Regions from separate parts of the Azospirillum sp. A23 genome, predicted to be linked through region 2. Evidence: predicted binding sites of a transcription regulator. Region 2 holds the regulator's gene; the other holds the start of a gene.
What was found. Region 2 encodes HrcA, which represses chaperone genes, less so after heat shock. Its sites were predicted from a motif close to GTTAGCACTCNCCNNNGGNGAGTGCTAAC; they were not measured.
Positions count from the first base shown of each region.

Region 1: groES (co-chaperone GroES) is a predicted target of HrcA. The motif match lies at 4,659-4,687, and genes of this name have one in related genera.

Region 1 is NZ_CP170667.1:2,278,123-2,287,626, reverse strand. It holds gene ABNQ40_RS28210 (heavy metal translocating P-type ATPase metal-binding domain-containing protein) at 1-1,155, shown strand, start outside; gene ccoS (cbb3-type cytochrome oxidase assembly protein CcoS) at 1,061-1,264, shown strand; gene ABNQ40_RS28200 (Crp/Fnr family transcriptional regulator) at 1,447-2,109, shown strand; gene ABNQ40_RS28195 (COX15/CtaA family protein) at 2,172-3,245, opposite strand; gene ABNQ40_RS28190 (lysozyme) at 3,395-3,889, opposite strand; gene ABNQ40_RS28185 (hypothetical protein) at 4,065-4,301, opposite strand; gene groES (co-chaperone GroES) at 4,745-5,035, shown strand; gene groL (chaperonin GroEL) at 5,084-6,727, shown strand; gene ABNQ40_RS28170 (hypothetical protein) at 6,984-7,349, shown strand; gene ABNQ40_RS28165 (DMT family transporter) at 7,367-8,284, shown strand; gene ABNQ40_RS28160 (response regulator transcription factor) at 8,708-9,421, shown strand.
Region 2 is NZ_CP170667.1:2,739,904-2,749,407, forward strand. It holds gene ABNQ40_RS30435 (DUF1848 domain-containing protein) at 45-914, shown strand; gene ABNQ40_RS30440 (response regulator) at 931-1,296, opposite strand; gene grpE (nucleotide exchange factor GrpE) at 1,455-2,054, opposite strand; gene hrcA (heat-inducible transcriptional repressor HrcA) at 2,106-3,146, opposite strand; gene ABNQ40_RS30455 (creatininase family protein) at 3,315-4,061, opposite strand; gene ABNQ40_RS30460 (YifB family Mg chelatase-like AAA ATPase) at 4,283-5,815, shown strand; gene ABNQ40_RS30465 (Pathogenicity locus) at 5,843-6,097, opposite strand; gene ABNQ40_RS30470 (alpha/beta fold hydrolase) at 6,120-7,649, opposite strand; gene ABNQ40_RS30475 (MarR family winged helix-turn-helix transcriptional regulator) at 8,600-8,974, shown strand; gene ABNQ40_RS30480 (pyrrolidone-carboxylate peptidase) at 8,978-9,504, opposite strand, start outside.

The DNA of each region.
Region 1 (9,504 bases), 460 kb from region 2:
CCCTGCGCGCTGGCGCTGGCGGTGCCGGTGGTGCAGGTGATTGCCAGCGGCCGGCTGATGCGCCAGGGCACGCTGCTGAAGAGCCCGACCGCGCTGGAGCGGCTCGCCGCCATCGACACGGTGGTGTTCGACAAGACCGGCACCCTGACCGAAGGGCGCCCGGTGCCGCAGATCGACGATTTGCCGGCGGAAGGGCTGTCGGCGGAGGATCTGGCGCTGGCGGCCTCGCTCGCCGCGGCCAGCCGCCACCCGCTGGCCCGTGCGCTGGCCGCCGCAGCACCCGAGGTGCCGGTGGCAGCGGGCGTGCGCGAGATCGCCGGCGCCGGCCTGTCCCTCCAGACGGCGGATGGCGAGGTGCGGCTGGGCAGCCGCCGCTTCACCGGCGCGCCGCTGGAGGCGGAGGACGCCGCCGGTCCGGAACTGTGGCTGGCCCGTCCGGGCGAGGAGCCGCGGCGGATCGTCTTCCTCGACGCCCCGCGCCCCGACGCCGCCGCGGTGGTGGCGGCGCTGAAGGCGCGCGGGCTGGAGGTGAAGCTGCTGTCGGGCGACCGCCGGGGCGCGGTGGCGGCGGTGGCGGCGCGGCTGGGCATCGCCGACTGGCGGGCCGAACAGACGCCGGCCGACAAGACCGCGGCGCTGGCCGAACTGGCCGGGCAGGGCCGCACCGTGCTGATGGTCGGCGACGGGCTGAACGACGCCCCGGCGCTGGCCGCCGCCGCGGTGTCGATGTCGCCCTCCACCGCGGTGGATGTCAGCCAGACCGCGGCCGACGTGGTGTTCCAGGGCCGGCTGCTGCGCCCGATCGTCGAGACGGTGGAGGTTTCTCGCCGGTCCGGCCATCTGGTCAGGCAGAATTTCGGGATCGCCCTGGTGTATAACCTGTGCGCCGTGCCGCTGGCGATGGGCGGCATGCTGACGCCGCTGCTGGCGGCGCTGGCGATGTCGTCGTCGTCGCTGATCGTCATTCTGAACGCGCTGCGGCTGGCCCGCGGCGCCGTCGTCAAGGATCTTCCCGTGCGGGACATCGCCGTTCGGGAACTGCCGGGTAAGGATTCGGGTGATGGACGAGCTTCTCTATCTGATCGCGATCGCGCTGAGCCTGGGCGGGCTGGGACTGGCGGCCTTTCTGTGGGCGCTGAAGTCCGGCCAGTTTGACGATCTGGACGGGGCGGCCCACCGCGTCCTGTTCGACGACGATCTGCCGTCGGCCCCCCGCGCGGGCGGTGAACCGGCCAAGCCGGCGGAGGCCGTGCGCGGGCAATAGTGCCAAATCCCGTATGGGCATAGAAAAGGTTGTATGCGTGCAAGGTTGCGATTCTGAGCGATTGCCACCAATATGGGCCCATGCGGAATGAAAGGCTGGGTTCCTCCATGCCACCTTTTGATACGGTTCGCGCTCGGGAAAAGAGCGCTGCGACGGAAATGAATCCCTGCGGGGCCTGTCCCGTGCGCAGCCTGACGGTGTGCGCCGCGCTGGAACCCGAGGAATTGCGCCGTCTTGCCGACATTCTGCAGAATGTGCGCATCGATGCCGGCCACACCCTGTTCGCCGAGGGCGACGCATCCGATGCGCTCTACAACGTCACCTCCGGGACGGTGAAGCTGTACAAGCTGCTGCCGGACGGGCGCCGCCAGATCACCGGATTCCTGGTGACCGGCGATTTCCTCGGTCTGGCGGTCAACGACAGCTATGCCTACACCGCCGAATCGGTGACCAGCGCCTCGCTCTGCCGCTTCCCGCGCAAGAAGATCGATGCGCTGCTGGAGGAATTCCCCAAGATGCAGCGGCGCCTGTTCTCGATGGCGTCGAACGAGCTGGCCGCCGCACAGGACCAGATGCTCCTGCTCGGCCGCAAGACGGCGAAGGAGAAGATCTGCTCCTTCCTGCTGATGCTGTCGCAGCGCGCTGCGCGCCGCGGCCACAAGGAAAATCCGGTCTTCGTGCCGATGAGCCGTGCTGACATCGCCGACTATCTGGGCCTGACCACCGAAACCGTCAGCCGCACCTTCACCCAGTTGAAGACCGCCGGGGTGATCTCGCTTCAGGAAGGCAACAAGGTCCTGATCGCCGACATCGACGCGATGTACGATCTGGCCGAAGGGGCCTGAGGCAGGGCGCTCCGTCTTTTCCGGGAGCGCCGTCTCGGGGAGCGGCTGCTTTCTGCTCCCGCTTACTCCCGACCGACCGGCCGCAGCTCGAACAGCAGCCAGACCAGCATCGACACCACCAGAATGGCGCCGGCCTGATGGGCGGCGGCGATGGGCGTCCACACCACGGTCAGCAGTGTGGCGACGCCCATGGCGATCTGCAGCAGGACCATGGCGCCCGACGCCAGTGCCGCGCGGCCGGCGCGTCCCGGCAGGCGGGCGTTCAGGACCCGGGCGGCCAGCACCAGGACGACCACGCCGGTCAGGATCGCCAGCATGCGGTGGATCAGCTGGATCGCCGCGGTGTTCTCGACCGGGTTGAGCCACCAGGGGGTCAGCGTGTCGACCTCCGGCGGGATCCAGTGGCCGTTCATCAGCGGGAAGCTGTTGTAGGCGAAGCCGGCATCCGACCCGGCGACGAAGGCGCCCCAGACGATGGTGACGGCGACCAGACCCAGCGCCCAGCGGGTGTGACGGCGCAAGGACGCCGACTCCGGCCGCCAACCCGCCATCGGCAGCGGATCGATCAGGCCCAGCGCCGTGCGCAGAAGCAGGGCGTAGATCAGGATGGCGGTGCTGAGATGCAGGGCCAGCCGGTAATGGCTGACGTTCGGCGAATCGACCAGCCCGCTCTTCACCATGAACCAGCCGATGCCGCCCTGGAGCCCGCCCAGCAGGAACAGGCCGGCCAGCTTCGGCCACAGCTCCGACGAGATGCGGCCCTGCATCCAGAAACGCAGGAAGGGGATCAGGAAGGCGAAGCCGATCAGCTGGCCCCACAGCCGGTGGAACCACTCCCACCAAAAGATCGATTGGAAGCCCGCCAGATCCATGTGGCTGTTGTAGATGCGGAATTCCGGCGTCGCCTTGTACAGGTCGAAGACCCGGTTCCATTCCGCCGAGGACAGTGGCGGCAGGATGCCGATCAGCGGTTTCCATTCCACCATCGACAGGCCGGATTCCGTCAGCCGGGTGATGGCGCCGATCACGGCCATGGCCAGCACCATGGCGGCGCAGACCAGAAGCCAGACGGCGATGGGCCGGTTCGGATTGGGGCGGGTGGCGGCGGCGAGGCTGTCGGAGGCAAAGGCGGTCAAGGCGGCATTCCGGAGCGCGGCGGTGGGATGTCCGCAAATGTGGGGCGAACATCCCGTCCCGTCAAACGGCTCGTGCCCGGCGCCTGCCGGAATGCCGGATCACACTCGGATATCAGGCCCGGATATCAGGCCCGGATATCAGGCCAGGATCAGGGGGTGCCGTCCGCGGTGGTGACGCCGTCCTGCGGCTGGGCGGTCTGACTCTGGAACAGCGCCTCTTCGGCCGCGCGGCGGGCGACGAGGCCCGGCAGCTTGGTCGGCGTCCCGTTCACCGTGGCATAGACCCAGCGGCCGAACTGGCCGGCGGCGCCGGCATAATCGCCCTCGTTCAGCAGCTTCAGCAGGGTCGAGCTTTCCAGGCTGCCGGCGCCGAGGTTGAAGACGAAGGACGCCAGCGCGCCGCGCTGGTCCGCGTTCAGCGGCACCTTCACCAGGGCGTCGACATGACCGGCGGCCTGGGCCAAGTCGGCGGCGAGGAAGGCATCGGCCTGCTCGACGGTGATGGTCTGCCCCATCGTCACGCCGGCGGTATGGCCGTAACCGATGGTGGGAACGCCGGCCGGGCACAGATAGGCGTTGAGGTAGAGGCCTTCGAAATGCTTCACAAGATCGACCGCGGCTTGGCAGACCGGCTGGGTGGTCATGGATGGAAACTCCCGGTTGGCGCGCCGGGCGGGGTGGTGCCGCCCGTATCGGCGGCGATCCTATGCGGAATTCGCGCAAGGCGGGAGTATCGATTTAAATTTGTCGCGAATTGCGGAGATGTGGCTGCGGAGAATGCGCAACAGGAGAAACGAGTGCGGGATCGGGCCGAGAGACTCAGGGCGATAGGGTTTGGGCGGCGCCGAACAGCACGAACAGGGCGAACAGCAGGGCGAACAGGCCGGCGATGGTGGTGAACTCCAGCAGAGCCTCCACCAGCCGGTTCTCGTGATCCCGCCACCGTGCCCGCTTGCCCGATCCGGGAGCGGAGGCGATTCGGGCCGGCCGCTTGTATTGGAGGCGGTCGGCCGTATGAGTCCCGGTCCAGCCGTCCGCCCGCCGCTTCGCCATCATCGCGCCCTCCACCTCTCCAGTGCCGATTTCTCTAAAATTTTAGGAAATTCCGGCGGGTGGCGCTGTGACGGCAATCACAGGCGTGACGTGCGGGAGGCGAGGGGGCAATTGGGGGATCGCGTGGAGTTGCCGGTGTTCGGTTCCGTCCTTTCGCTGTCCCGGCGATGCGTCCGCTGCCGGAAGGGTCGGCTTCTTCTGTGACCGTTCGAAGAAATTTGCCCGCACCGGCTGTCTGCCGCAATGAGGGGATATGATTTGAAATCAATGTGTTATAGACGGGGCTGGAGGAGTGTTGCAGGCATTTGCGGCAAATTCCGAAACGAGCCTCTTGAATCCACAATCCGCTTCGATTAGCTGTCTGGCACTCGCCGGGATGGAGTGCTAACAGCCGCCGCCCGCGCCAATTTCCGTCAGAACCAAGCCTTGATCCAAGGAGGCATTCCATGAAGTTCCGCCCGCTGCACGACCGCGTCGTCGTCAAGCGTCTGGAGTCCGACACCAAGACCAAGGGTGGGATCATCATCCCCGACACGGCCAAGGAAAAGCCGCAGGAAGGCGAGATCATCGCCGTCGGCCCGGGCGCCCGTGACGAGTCGGGCAAGGTCGTGGCGCTGGACGTCAAGGCCGGCGACCGCATCCTGTTCGGCAAGTGGTCGGGCACTGAAGTGAAGATCGAAGGCGTCGATTACCTGATCATGAAGGAATCCGACATCATGGGCGTCATCGAGGCCTAAGTCCTCCGCCTGTACCCTTCGAAATTTACACGTTAAAGGAATCGAGACATGGCTGCCAAAGACGTCAAGTTCGGCCCCTCCGCGCGCGAAAAGCTGCTGCGTGGCGTTGACATCCTCGCCGACGCCGTGAAGGTCACGCTGGGCCCGAAGGGCCGCAACGTCGTGATCGAGAAGTCCTTCGGCGCTCCGCGCATCACCAAGGACGGCGTGTCGGTCGCCAAGGAAATCGAGCTGGCCGACAAGTTCGAGAACATGGGCGCCCAGATGGTCCGCGAGGTCGCCTCGAAGACCAACGATCTGGCCGGTGACGGCACCACCACCGCCACCGTCCTGGCCCAGGCCATCGTCCGCGAAGGCGTGACCAAGGTCGCCGCCGGCCTGAACCCGATGGACCTGAAGCGCGGCATCGATCTGGCCGTCTCGACCGTCGTCGCCGACATCCAGGCCCGCGCCAAGAAGGTCACGACCAACGACGAGATCGCCCAGGTCGGCACCATCTCCGCCAACGGCGAAGCCGAGATCGGCAAGATGATCGCCCAGGCGATGGAGCGCGTCGGCAACGAAGGCGTCATCACGGTGGAAGAGGCCAAGAGCCTGGACACCGAGCTGGACGTCGTCGAGGGCATGCAGTTCGACCGCGGCTACCTGTCGCCGTACTTCGTGACCAACGCCGACAAGATGGTCGCGGACCTCGAGAACCCCTTCATCCTGCTGCACGAGAAGAAGCTGTCGGGCCTGCAGCCGCTGCTGCCGGTTCTGGAAGCCGTCGTCCAGTCCTCGCGTCCGCTGCTGATCATCGCCGAGGACATCGAGGGTGAGGCGCTGGCCACGCTCGTCGTGAACAAGCTGCGCGGCGGCCTGAAGATCGCCGCCGTCAAGGCTCCGGGCTTCGGCGACCGCCGCAAGGCGATGCTGGAGGACATGGCCATCCTGACCGGCGGCCAGGTCATCTCCGAAGACCTCGGCATCAAGCTCGAGAACGTCACGCTCGACATGCTGGGCACCGCCAAGAAGGTCGTGATCTCCAAGGAGACCACCACCATCGTCGACGGCGCCGGCGACAAGGCCGACATCGAAGCCCGTTGTGGCCAGATCCGCGCCCAGGCCGAGGAGACCACCTCGGACTACGACCGCGAGAAGCTGCAGGAGCGTCTGGCCAAGCTGGCCGGTGGCGTCGCCGTCATCCGCGTCGGCGGTGCGACCGAGGTCGAGGTGAAGGAGCGCAAGGATCGCGTTGACGACGCGATGCACGCCACCCGCGCCGCGGTGGAAGAGGGTGTGGTCGCCGGCGGCGGCACCGCCCTGCTGTACGCCTCCAAGGCCCTGGACGCCCTGACCCCGGTCAACGACGAGCAGCGCGTCGGCATCGACATCATCCGCCGCGCCCTGCAGGCCCCGGTCCGTCAGATCGCCTACAACGCCGGCACCGACGGCTCGATCGTGGTTGGCAAGCTGCTCGACCAGACCGACACCAACTTCGGCTACGACGCCCAGAAGGGTGAGTTCACCGATCTGGTCGCCGCCGGCATCATCGACCCGGTGAAGGTGGTTCGCACCGCCCTGCAGGATGCGGCCTCGATCGCCGGCCTGCTGATCACCACCGAGGCGATGATCGCCGAGAAGCCGGAGAAGAAGGCTGCTCCGGGCGGCATGCCGGGCGGCATGGGCGGCATGGACGACATGGGCTTCTAATAGCCTGACGTCCGACCGTCCTTCGGTTCGGAAAGGGGCGCCTCCGCAAGGGGGCGCCCTTTTCCTTTGCCCAGATGGCGGGGAGGGAGGCGGAGTGCCACCCCGTTCCTGAAATGGCCCAACCCTCAAATGTCAAGGCGAAGTCCGCCTTGCTTTGCCGCGGTCGCCTCCCAATAATCCGCCCCTCTCTTGCCGGGCACCCCAGCGTGGGGCGCCGGCCTCCTGACTTCCGTATTTTTAAACGAGGGCCTGTTCCATGCGCTCCTTCGAGGGCCAGCATTCCGACAACGTCGCCATCAAGCGCACCCGCGAGCAGAAGCAGCGTCAGCTGGTTCAGCTCAAGGAGCAGCTGGCGACGCTGAAAGCCCACGCGGCCCCCGCCATCCGTGAAGCGTTGGTCAAGCGCATCGCCGAACTCGACGCCGAGATGCGCCAGCCCGCCAAGCCTGCCCGCGAGGGCCGTGAAGGCCGCGAAGGCCGGGGTGGTGAAGGCCGCGAGGACGCGCCGCGCCATCCCCGCCGCGAAGCCCGCGCAAGCGTCTTCCGTGCCGAGGACAGCAGCGACCGCAGCGCCGCCGTGACCGCGGCTAGCGTCTTCGCCTCGCCCCGCCGCCGCAGCTGAACGCACGGGACAGCGCCATGCCCGCCGACCGCACCGCCTCCGTCAAGGGATCCCGTCTCGCCGATCAGGCCTGGCTGCTGATGATGCTGCCGCCCCTGTTCTGGGCGGGCAACGCGGTCCTGGGGCGTGCGGTCGCCGGGTCGGTGCCGCCCATCGGGCTGGCCTTCTGGCGCTGGTTCCTGGGCATGCTGGTGGTGCTGCCCTTCGCCTGGCCGCATCTGCGCCACGACATCACGCCGATCCTGGCGCGGTGGAAGAGCGTGCTGCTGCTGGGCACGCTCGGCATCGGCATCTACAACACCTTCCAATACATCGCGCTCAACACGACGACCGCGCTGAACTGCGTGATGCTGCAGTCGTCGATGCCCGTGATGATCGTGCTGATGAGCCTCGTCCTGTTCCGCGACCGGATCGGGGCGATGCAGGGGGTGGGGATCGCCGTCTCGCTGGTCGGCGCGATGACCCTGATCTCGCACGGCGATCCGGGAACCCTGCTGGGGCTGGAGCTGAATGCCGGCGACGTCTGGATGCTGGCGGCGGTGGTGATCTATGCCGCCTACACCACGCTGCTGCGCCGCCGGCCGGCGATCCACGGGCTGAGCTTCGTCGTCGTCACCTTCGCCATCGGTGCGGTGGAACTGCTGCCCTTCTATGTCTGGGAGAGCGTGAGCGGCCACCCGGTCCAGGCCAGCGGCATCACGCTGCTGGCGGTCGGCTACACCGTGCTGTTCCCGTCCATCGCCGCCTATCTCTGCTTCAACCGGGCGGTGGAGCTTCTCGGCCCCAACACCGCCGGCCTCGCCATCCATCTGGTGCCGGTCTTCGGCAGCCTGCTGGCCATCCTGTTCCTGGGCGAGCAGCCGCACCTCTACCATGGGATCGGCATCGCCCTGATCGCCGCCGGCATCCTCCTGGCGACCCGCCGCCGCGCCTGAGCGGCCACAGGGTTGCAGCCGGAAAGGCTGCGCGGAACGTTAAATTCCCACGAAGATAATTTTTGAACCCGGCGATCACAACAAACGATCCGAGCGGCTTTGCTTGTCTTGTGATAAAGTTTGGCCAGCGTTGCCTGTCGGCGGATAGGTCGTCCGGGTGCGGAGTTTGCGAAAATACTTGTGGTGTTCGCCGTTTGGTTTCGGGGTGCCCCGTGGGATAGCGCATTGATCGGCGTTCTTGTTGTGGTTTTCGCCGGTGTAGTATCCCTGGTATCCTTTTAGACATGCCCGCTATCCCTCGCGATTGCGGCGGTCAATAAGGGATGACCGCTAAAATGTCGGTCATGGCGGCGGTTCGGACACGGATCGGTCGTCATGGAGAGCCGGCGCTGTTCGCCGGCCCGATGTGGTGGAGGTCCCAAGATGCCCCTGCAAATTTCCGCGCCCGCTTATCCGCAAACCACCTGCCTCGTTCACATCGTCGATGGCGACCTGATGTCGCGCAGCACGCTTTCGCGGGCGCTGGGCGCGGTCGGTATCGCCTGCCGTGTCCACAGCACCGCCGCCGATGCGCTGGCCGTGCTGGGCACCGGGTCCTCCTGCATCGTCCTGCGCAGCGACCTGCCGGACATGACCGCCATGGAGTTCATGGCCGAGGCCTCGCTGCACGGTCACGACCTGCCGGTCCTGGTGATGACCGAGCAGGGCGACGTCGACGCCGCCGTCGCCGCGATGAAGGCCGGTGCGGTCGACTGCATCGCCCGTCCCTTCGCCATCCCGGCCTTCCTGGAGCGGCTGCGCGCCTGCCTGGCGTCCGGCAGCCCGCATGCCCAGCAGCGCGACCGCAGCCGCGACGCCGTCCGCCGGCTCGCCCTGCTGAGCCGCCGCGAGTCGGAGGTTCTGGAACTGATCGTCGAGGGCAAGCAGAGCAAGACCATTGCCTGGGAACTGGGGATCAGCATCAAGACGGTGGAGGTCCACCGCGCCCGCATCATGGAAAAGACCGGCTGCCGCTCCATCGTCGGCCTGGGCCGCCTCTGGGAGTCGGCGGAGATCCTGCGCGCACGCGACCTGCCGCATCCCATGTCCATCCGCCAGCCGGCCCCGGCCGCACTGATGGAGGTGGCGGCATCCTGATGCCGCCGTCCTTGCCGGATTGCGGCTCCGTCGGACACGGCCGGTCGAAAATTGCAGGCCGACGAGTGCTTTCCGTGGGCTTG
Region 2 (9,504 bases):
GGTCCGCCCTTGATGCGGCGGGCCGGCATTCCCATGCTGGCTGCATGATCATCTCCGCCAGCTACAAGACCGACATTCCCGCCTTCTACGGGCGCTGGTTCCTGAACCGCCTCGACGCCGGTTACTGCCGGATGGTCAATCCCTATGGCGGCCAGACCTACCGCATCGACCTGACCCGGCCGGCGGTCGACGGCCTCATCTTCTGGACCAAGAATCTGGGACCGTTCCTGCCCGCGCTCGACAGCGTGGCGGAGCGGGGCTTTCCCTTCGTCGTGCAGTACAGCATCACCGGCCTGCCCACCGTGCTGGAGCGCTCGGTCCCCGCCTGGGAGACGGCGGTCGGCTATATGGCGCGGGTGCGCGAGCGTTGGGGGCCGCGGGCGGCTGTCTGGCGCTACGACCCCATCGCCCTGACCGACGCGACGCCGCCCGCCTGGCACCGCGAGACCTTCGCCGCCATCGCCCGCTCTTTGCGCGGGGTGACCGACGAGGTGGTGGCCTCATTCCTCCAGCCTTACCGCAAGACCGCCCGCAACCTCGCCGCCGCCGGTATCGGCTGGCGCGATCCGGAGCCGGAGGAGAAACGCGCGCTGCTGGCCGATCTGGCCGGCATCGCGGCGGGGGAGGGGATGGCGCTGACGCTCTGCACCCAGCCGGAGCTGGCCGGTACGCCCGGCACGGCGCCGGCCCGCTGCGTCGATGCGCTGCGGCTGTCCGATGTCGCGGGCCATGCGATCGCCGCGCGGGAGAAGGGCAACCGCCCCGGCTGCCTGTGCGCCGAAAGCCGCGACATCGGCGACTATGACAGCTGCCCGCACGGCTGCGTCTACTGCTATGCCGTCGCCGACCGCGGCAAGGCCCAGCAACGCTTCGCCGCGCACGATCCGGAAGGGGAGTTCCTGGTTACCCGTTGACGGGAAAGACCGGTCCTTACGGACAAACCTTCCGCACCGTCTCCACCAGCTTTTCCGGGTTGAACGGCTTGACCAGCCAGCCGGTGGCGCCGGCTTCGCGGCCGGCGGACTTCTTGGCCGGATCGGCTTCGGTGGTCAGCAGCAGGACTGGGGTGGCGCGGTTGGTGGCCGAGGCGCGGATGGCGCGGGTCAGCGCCAGCCCGTCCAGGCCCGGCATGTTCAAATCGGTGATGATGCAGTCGAACTTGCGCTGGTTGACCAGGGCGAGGCCGGCATTGCCGTCCGACGCCTCCGCCACCTCATAGCCGGCGCCTTTCAGCGTGAACCCGACCATGTCGCGGATGGTCTTGGAATCGTCGACGGTCAGGACGCTTTTGGGCATGGAACGCGGCTCCGGTTGCTCGGCCGAAAGAGTTATGGGAAAGCCCTAGGCAATTTCCCGCCGACCGTCAACCGCTGGCGTACCCTATTCCGCACAACACGAAGCCCCCGGCCCGTCGGCGGTGCCGCTGAACCGGGAGCTTTGCAGAAGTCGTATGGTTACGCCTTCGTATCGACGTGTTGGCCGCCGGCGTCACCGCCCTTGGCAACGCCGACCATCGCCTCGCGCAGCAGGCGGCCGTGGATGGTGTAGCCGGGCTGGAGAACCTGCACGACGGTGCCGGCGGCCTTGCCGGTGTTCTCGATCTCGAACATCACCTGATGGAAGTTCGGGTCGAACGGCTCGCCGGCGGGGTCCAGCTTCTTGATGCCGGCGCGGTCGAAGGCGGCGAACAGCTGGCGCTCGGTCGCCTCGACGCCGACGGCGAGGCCCTTCAGCACATCGTCCTGCTCGCGGCCCTCGGCCGGCACGGCGTCGAGCGCGCGGCGCAAATTGTCGGCGACCGACACCAGCTCCTTGGCGAAGCTCGACACGGCGAACTTGCTGGCGTCCTCGCGGTCGCGCTGGGCACGGCGGCGGGTGTTCTCCGTCTCCGCCATGGCGCGCAGAAGCTGGTCCTTCAGGCTGGCGACCTCGGCCTCCAGTTTGGCCACGCGGTCCTCGGAAGAACCGGTATCCGTCTGGTTGGCGGCGGTGTCGGCGGTGGCCTCGGTCGGCTCCACCGTGGCGTCGGCGGGCTTGTTCTGCTCTTCGCTCATGGTTTTCTCAATTCTTGCTTCGTCAAAAGGCGGAGTTGTTGAGGGCGGTGCTCAGCCGATCAGCCGGCTGACCACCTTGGCGGTGTAATCGACCAGCGGAATGATGCGGGCGTAATTGATGCGGGTCGGGCCGATGACGCCGATGGCGCCGATCACCTGTTCCCGGCTGTTCTGGAAGGGGGAGATGATCATCGAGCAGCCGGAATGGCTGAACAGGACATTCTCGGCGCCGATGAAGATCTGCACGCCGTCGCCGCGACCGGTGGCATCCAGCATGCGCAGCATCGTCTCCTTGGTCTCTAGCGCCTCGAACAGGCCGCGCACGCGCTCCAGGTCGGACAGTGCGGTGACGTCCTCCAGCAGGCGGGACTGGCCGCGGACAATCAGCTGGCCGGCGTTCGACCCGCCGCTGCCGGCCCAGGTGGCCAGACCGGCGGCGACCACCTTGCGCGACAGCTCGTCCAGCTGTGTCTTCTGCTGCTCGATCTCCTGCAGGACCTCCTGCCGGGCTTCGTCCAGCGTCCGGCCGGCAAGCTTGGCGCTGAGGAAGTTCGACACCGTCTGCAGGGTGGAGGTCGGGACCCCCAACGGCACCTCGATCACCCGGTTCTCGACCAGCCCGTCCTCGTTCACCAGGACGACCAGGGCGCGGCCGGGCCCGAGCGACACGAACTCGATGTGCTTCAGCGGACGGTCGGTCTTGGGTGCCACAACCAGGCCTGCGCAGTGCGACAGGCCGGACAGCATGGTCGACGCCTCGCCCAGCACGTCGGCGAAGGCGCGGCCGGAGGCGGAGCATTTCGCTTCGATCGAGGCGCGCTCGTCCTCGGTCAGGGACCCGATCTCCAGCAGGCCGTCGACGAACATGCGAAGGCCGGCATCGGTCGGGATGCGGCCGGCGGAGGTGTGCGGGGCGTAGAGCAGCCCCTGCTCCTCCAGGTCGGCCATCACGTTGCGGATGGTCGCAGGCGACAAGGCCATGCCAAGCCGCCGCGAGATCGTGCGGGAACCGACCGGCTCCCCCGACGCCACATAGGCGTCGACGATCAGCCGGAAAATCTCGCGCGATCGCTGGTTCAGCTCGTTGATCATGGACTGGGGCGGTCGTGCTCTGTTCGGGCCGGTCGGTTGCGGAACGCGTGTTCCGTCAACCGGTCCGAATTTAGGCAGGTCCGACCGCCGAATCAACGTGCGGGGCGAAGATGCCCCACCGGCATGCCCCCATTGGCTTGCAAGCGGTATGCAGGCGTGTGACCGCCCTTACTGCTCCGCCAGGAAGGCGCGGTACTGGGTGGCAATGGCGCCGACCGCCGCCTCGTACAGGCGCTGGCCATGTTCGGGACGGGCAAGGCCGGGGGCGGAGCCGATGCGGCCGTCGGGATAGCGGCGGCGGAAGTCGCGGGCATCATGGAAGCCGCCGGCCGGTGCCTGTTCCGGTTCCATCGCCGCGGTCTTGATCGAGTCGGGATAGGCGTACTGGGTCAGCGACACCTCGCTGGGGGTGGCGTGCGAGCCCTCCTTGCCCTGGTACAGCTCGCGTGACAGGCGGCCGACCTCGCCATTCTCCCACCAGTTCACCAGGGTGCAGCGCAGATCCGGGGCGTCGCGGCCGCGCAGCGCCCGGTTCTCCGCATAGATCTCGTAGAAGGCGGCACGCAGCGTGGCGATGTTGCCGCCATGGCCGTTGACGAAGAAGAAGCGCTCGAACCCGTGTTCGGCCAGAGAGCCGACATAGTCGCGCAGCAGCGCGATCAGGGTGGACGGCTTCAGCGTCATCGAGCCGGGGAATTCCATGTGGTGGACGGCCATGCCGACCGGGATGGTCGGACCGACCAGCGCGCCGGTGGCGTCGCCGACGCCCTTCGCGATGACCTCGGCACAGATGGCGTCGGTGCCGACCAGCCCGTTCGGTCCGTGCTGCTCGGTCGAGCCGATCGGCATGATGATGCCCTTGGAGGTCTTCAGATAGCCTTCGACCTCGGCCCAGGTGCTCAGGTGAAGCTGCACGGTGGCTGATCCTTTTCGACGATGCGTGCCGGAAATGCGGCCGGGAATGCGTTTGCCTTCATGTTAGGCGGCCGGCGGGCCGGGACAACCGCTCCCTGCGCCGGGCGGGCATGACGGGGCCGGCGGTTGGGTTTTGTTCATCCCGCGCTGGCGCATTGGTCTCATGGTTACTACAATCGCGTGTACCATGCCCTGACGGGCGTCTGTTTCGGGGTGCGGTTGTGGTTGCGCGCGTCAACACGGTGGCGTTCCAGGGCATCGAGGTGCTGGGGATCGACGTCCAGGTCCAGATGTCCGGCGGAATCGTCGCCTTCACCGTCGTCGGCCTTCCCGACAAGGCGGTGGGCGAAAGCCGGGAGCGGGTGCGCGCCGCGCTGCATGCATTGGGACTGGCGCTGCCGGCCAAGCGCATCACCGTCAACCTTGCCCCCGCCGACGTGCTGAAGGAAGGAAGCCATTTCGACCTGCCCATCGCGCTCGGCCTGCTGACGGTGATGGGGGTGCTGCCGGATGCGGAGATCGCCCGCTATGTGGCGCTGGGCGAGCTGGCGCTCGACGGTGCCCTTACTCCGGTTGCGGGCGTGCTGCCCGCCGCCATCGATGCGCTGGCCAACGACCGCGGCCTGATCTGCCCGGCCGCTTGCGGCGGGGAGGCGGCCTGGGCCGGTCCCGACCTCGACGTGCTGGCGCCGGCCAACCTGCTGGCGCTCATCAACCATTTCAAGGGCACCCAGGTGCTGACGCCGCCCAAGCCGCGGATGCAGGAGCAGGACGCGCCGCCGCCAGATCTGCGCGACGTGAAGGGCAACGAAACGGCCAAGCGCGCGCTGGAGGTCGCCGCCGCCGGCTCGCACAACCTGCTGATGATCGGCCCGCCCGGTTCCGGCAAGTCGATGCTGGCCGCCCGGCTGCCCGGCCTGCTGCCGCCGCTCGACCCGGCGGAGGCGCTGGAGGTGTCGATGATCCACAGCGTCGGCGGCTTGTTGAAGGACGGTCGTCTGCTGCGCCAGCGCCCCTACCGCGCCCCGCACCAGTCGGCCAGCCTGCCGGCGCTGGTCGGCGGCGGCACGCGGGCGAAGCCGGGCGAGATCTCCCTGGCGCACCAGGGTGTTCTGTTCCTCGACGAGTTGCCCGAGTTTCCCCGCGCGCTGCTGGAGGCGTTGCGTCAACCGCTGGAGACCGGCAAGGCGGTGGTCAGCCGTGCCAACCACCATGTGACCTACCCGGCGCGCGTCCAGCTGGTGGCGGCGATGAACCCCTGCCGCTGCGGTCATCTCGACGACGCCTCGCTCGCCTGTGCCCGCGCGCCGAAATGTGCCGCCGACTATCAGTCGAAGATCAGCGGACCGCTGTTCGACCGCATCGACCTTCACATCGATGTCCCGGCGGTCAGCCCTGCCGACCTCAGCCTGCCGCCCCCGGCGGAGGGCAGCGCCGCCATCGCCGCCCGTGTTGCCGTCGCCCGCGCCATCCAGGCGGAGCGCTACGGCGGTTTCGGTCCTTACCCGGCCGGCCGGGCGGTGCGGACCAACGCCGAGGCGGACGGCGAACTGCTGGAAAAGGTGGCCTCCCCCGACGCCCCCGGCCGCGCCCTGCTGACCGAGGCGGCGGAGCGGCTGAAGCTGTCCGCCCGCGGTTACCACCGGGTGATGCGGGTTGGGCGGACGCTGGCCGACCTGGACGGGGTCGAGGGGGTGAAGCGCCGCCACATCGCGGAGGCGCTGAGCTACCGGCGGATCGCGCCAGGGCGGTGAACGGGGGGCCCAGGACGACCGCCGGCGTCAGTCTGCGGCGGTTGCCGCCCCATGGTGTTGCGCGGCACGGATCGCTGCCGCGATGGCGCCGCGTGCCTGCGGGCTGTTCTTCCAGCAGCTCGCGCCCAGCTCTCCGGCGATTGCCGTGCACAGGGCCGCGGCATCCGCACCGGCCAGCGCCGCCAGATCATGGATGCCGACCTGCTCGAGCCGGCCGATCACAGTCGGCCCGACGCCTTTGACCGCCAGCAGCACGGCGCGTTCATGGGATGGAAAGGGCATCGGGGACCTCTTCTCCTGCGGGTCACGGCCCTTCGAACACAGGCGGCTTGGCCGCGCCCGGACAGGCGGTCGCCGGAACCGACTCCTGCTCGACGAAGGTCACGGCGGCGGCCATGGCGCAGTCCTCGCCGGAGGTCACAATGTGGCTGGCGGCGCGGAAGACCAGATGGCGGCTCTTCGGCAGGGTGGCGGCGGCGCGGTCGCCCCATTCCGGCGGGGTGACGGGGTCGTAGGCGCCGGACAGCAGCAGCACCGGCACCGGGCTGGCGACCGGCAGGCGCTCGGTCAACTCCTGATGGCCGGCCGGCCACAGACGGCAGACGCGCTGGCCGGGGTCGTCGGCGGCGACCAGCCCATAGGGGGCATAGCGGCGGGCGTTGTCGGCGCGCTTCAACGGATCGGCGGTGGTCACCGACTCACGGCATTCGACCGAGAAGGCCAGCCCGTCGGCGACCTCCGGGTCGCCCAGCCAGTTGGTCGGCGCCCATTCGGCCAGCGTGGCGTATTGGCCGCGGATGGCGCGGTCGAGCATGATCGGCAGAGCCGGCACCGCTTCGCTGACCGCCATCGCCTCCAGCCCGGCGGCGATGGCCGCCCCGCCGGTCAGCCGCAGGACACGGCGCGTCTCATGGTCGCCGACGACGATCTCGACCGGGTTGCGGTCAAGCCGGTCGATCAGGCCGAGGAAGCGCTTTTCCAGATCGGGAAAGGCGGAGCGGCAGGCCCGGTTGGCGGCGCAGTCGTCGAACAGCCGGCGATAGGCGCGTTGCGCCAGCCAGGCCATTTCCTCCTGCGCATTGACGTCGGGTGGATAGACGCTGTCGAAAACGGCGGTGCGGACACGGGCGCCTTGCCGCCGCAGGATCTCCAGCCCGACCCGCGTGCCGTAGGACACCGCGAACAGGTTCACGCGCTGGGCCCCCAGCGCGGTGACGATGTCCAGCGCATCCTCCGCCGCGACGGGGGTGGAGAATTGGGTGGCGTCCAGCCCGGCCGCCTGCAGCCGCGCGGAACAGGCGCTGACCGCCGAGCGTTCCGCCGCCGCCCGCTGCTCGCGCGTCAGCGGCCGGGTGCCGCGCGTGGTGCCGACGGCGTCCAGCTCCGGGCAATCGGTGTCGGGTTCCGCCCGGCCGACGCCGCGCGGATCGAACAGGATCAGGTTGCGGGTGCGGCGGAACGGAGCCGACAGCTCCCACCACACCTCCATCCGCTCCTCCGTCGCCTCGCCGCTGCCGAAGGGGGAGGCGCCGGGGCCGCCCTCCAGGAACAGCACGGGATCGGGGGCCGGCTGGCGGGCGGTGCTGAGCAGGACGGCGACCGGCAGGCGCAGGCTGCGGCTGTTGGGACGGTCCCGCCGCTCCGGCACCGCGACCGTTCCGCACAGGGCCGCTTCGCCGTCCGGCACGGTGAACCAGCAGGGGCCGGGGGTGAAGCGCGCCTCCGCCGCCGCGGGCAGGCTCCACAGCGTGCCCGCCGCCACGGCTGCAACCGCCAGCAGCTTGCGGGCGGAACGCACCGCTGTCGGCCATGCGGAAGAGGGGAGGATGGACACGGACGGACGACCCGGAACTGATGGATAGGAGACCGATGAGAGGAGTACTGCAGACGGCTTTTGCCGCCGGCTTTGTGTTTGACCGACCGACCTCCGCTTGTCCAGAGATGCCCGGCCTCATCCCCGCGGATGGCGAAACGGCGGAAAAGCGGTGCCGATTTGCAACAGACGTGCGGCGAAGGTCACGCCATTTGCAAACGAACGGTCATCTCGGGAGGAACCGGTTGACGGAACACATCCGCACGCGGAATTATTTCGCCACAGAGGCCCGGCCGTCGGTGCCTCTCGGTTACAGGAGCAGATCATGCCGACCTTGTGGACGGCGTTGCGGAGCCGTTGGCTCGATTCCGGGCTATCCTCGGGACCGGGCCGACTGTGCGACCATTTGCGGCGCGACATCGGATTGACGGACGGAGACGTCGGGGATGGCGAAGAGCCTCCACTCGCCTGCCGCCTTCCGCCTTTTCACATCCGCGATCGGAACCTATCGGACGCGCGGACATTTTTGACCTTGCAACCGTATCGCTGACCGGCGATACCGGATCCGCCGGCCTCTCACGCCGGCCTCACTCAACCCCTGGAGAGTTTCGATGAAAGCCATCGTAGCCACTGCCTGGACTCGCCGATCGGGCGATCCGGCCATCACCGCCGCCAATTGGGCCGCCCATATGGCCGCCAATCAAGCCCAGCCGGCCCGCCTTCTTCCCGCAGCCTTCGAACGTGAATTCCGGATATCGAGAGGATCCCATGTGTGTCTTTCTGGGTTTTTGCGGTCACCGTCTCTTCGTTGAACACGCCCGCTGGGCATCGCCGGCCGGGTCCTTCGACCTGAGGCGTGAAAACGGGGAAGTCATCCTATGGCTTGGACGCCTGAACATCATCTACACACCGGCCCGCTGGGGACCACCCTCCCGCGCTGCATAGCGCGCGGCGCCGCGGAGACCTGCTGAATGCCGGCCCGCGTTCGTCATGACGAGGTCCTTACCGTCGTCCAGGTGCTTGAGGCGTTCCGCAAGCTCGACCCCGATCTGCCCATCCAGTATGCGCTGAGTTTCATGACCATCGCGCAGAGCGAAGGCATCTCCATCGGCGAACTGGCGGAACGCCTGGGCATCGCCCAATCCTCCGCGTCGCGCAACGTCGCGGCGCTCAGCCGCTGGCACAGCTTCGGCAAGGCCGGCCTCGATCTGGTGCAGGCGCAGGAAGATCCGCGCGAACGCCGCCGCAAGATCGTCACCCTGACCGACAAGGGCCGTGAGTTCCTGGACGCGTTGCGCGCCATCGTGAACCCGCCCGACCAGCGTCGTCCCGCCAGGACGGCCTGATCCTTATCTAGCGATCCCGTCCAGCGCCCGGCGCAGCATGCCCACCAGCGTGCGCACCGCCAGCTCCTGCTGCTCCAAACCCAGACCGCCGAAGCGGCGCAGCGTTGCCGCCCGTTCGGGCAGCGGCGGCATGTGGAAGAAGCCGTAGGGCACGTCCAGGCCGGCGCTCTCGATGATATGGCGCGCCCGGTAGAACAGATGATTGCCGAGGAAGCCGCCGGAGAAATCGCCGAAGGTCACCGGCAGTCCGGCCATCGACAATTCCCGCATCACCCGTGGCACCGGCAGGGTGCTGCCATAGGCGGTCGGCCCGTCGGGCACGATATCGGCATGGTCCCGCACCGTGCCGGCCGCATCCGGCAATGGGCTTTCGTCGCGGTTCCAGGCCAGCCGTTCCAGCCGGATGTAATCGCTGTAGTCCAGATAGGCGAAGCCGAGCGCAGCCAGCGGCCGGTGTTCCGCCAACAGTTCGGCGAAGGCCTCGCCGCAGGCGTCATACAGGGGGGGCAGGGTGGCGGTGACGACCCCCG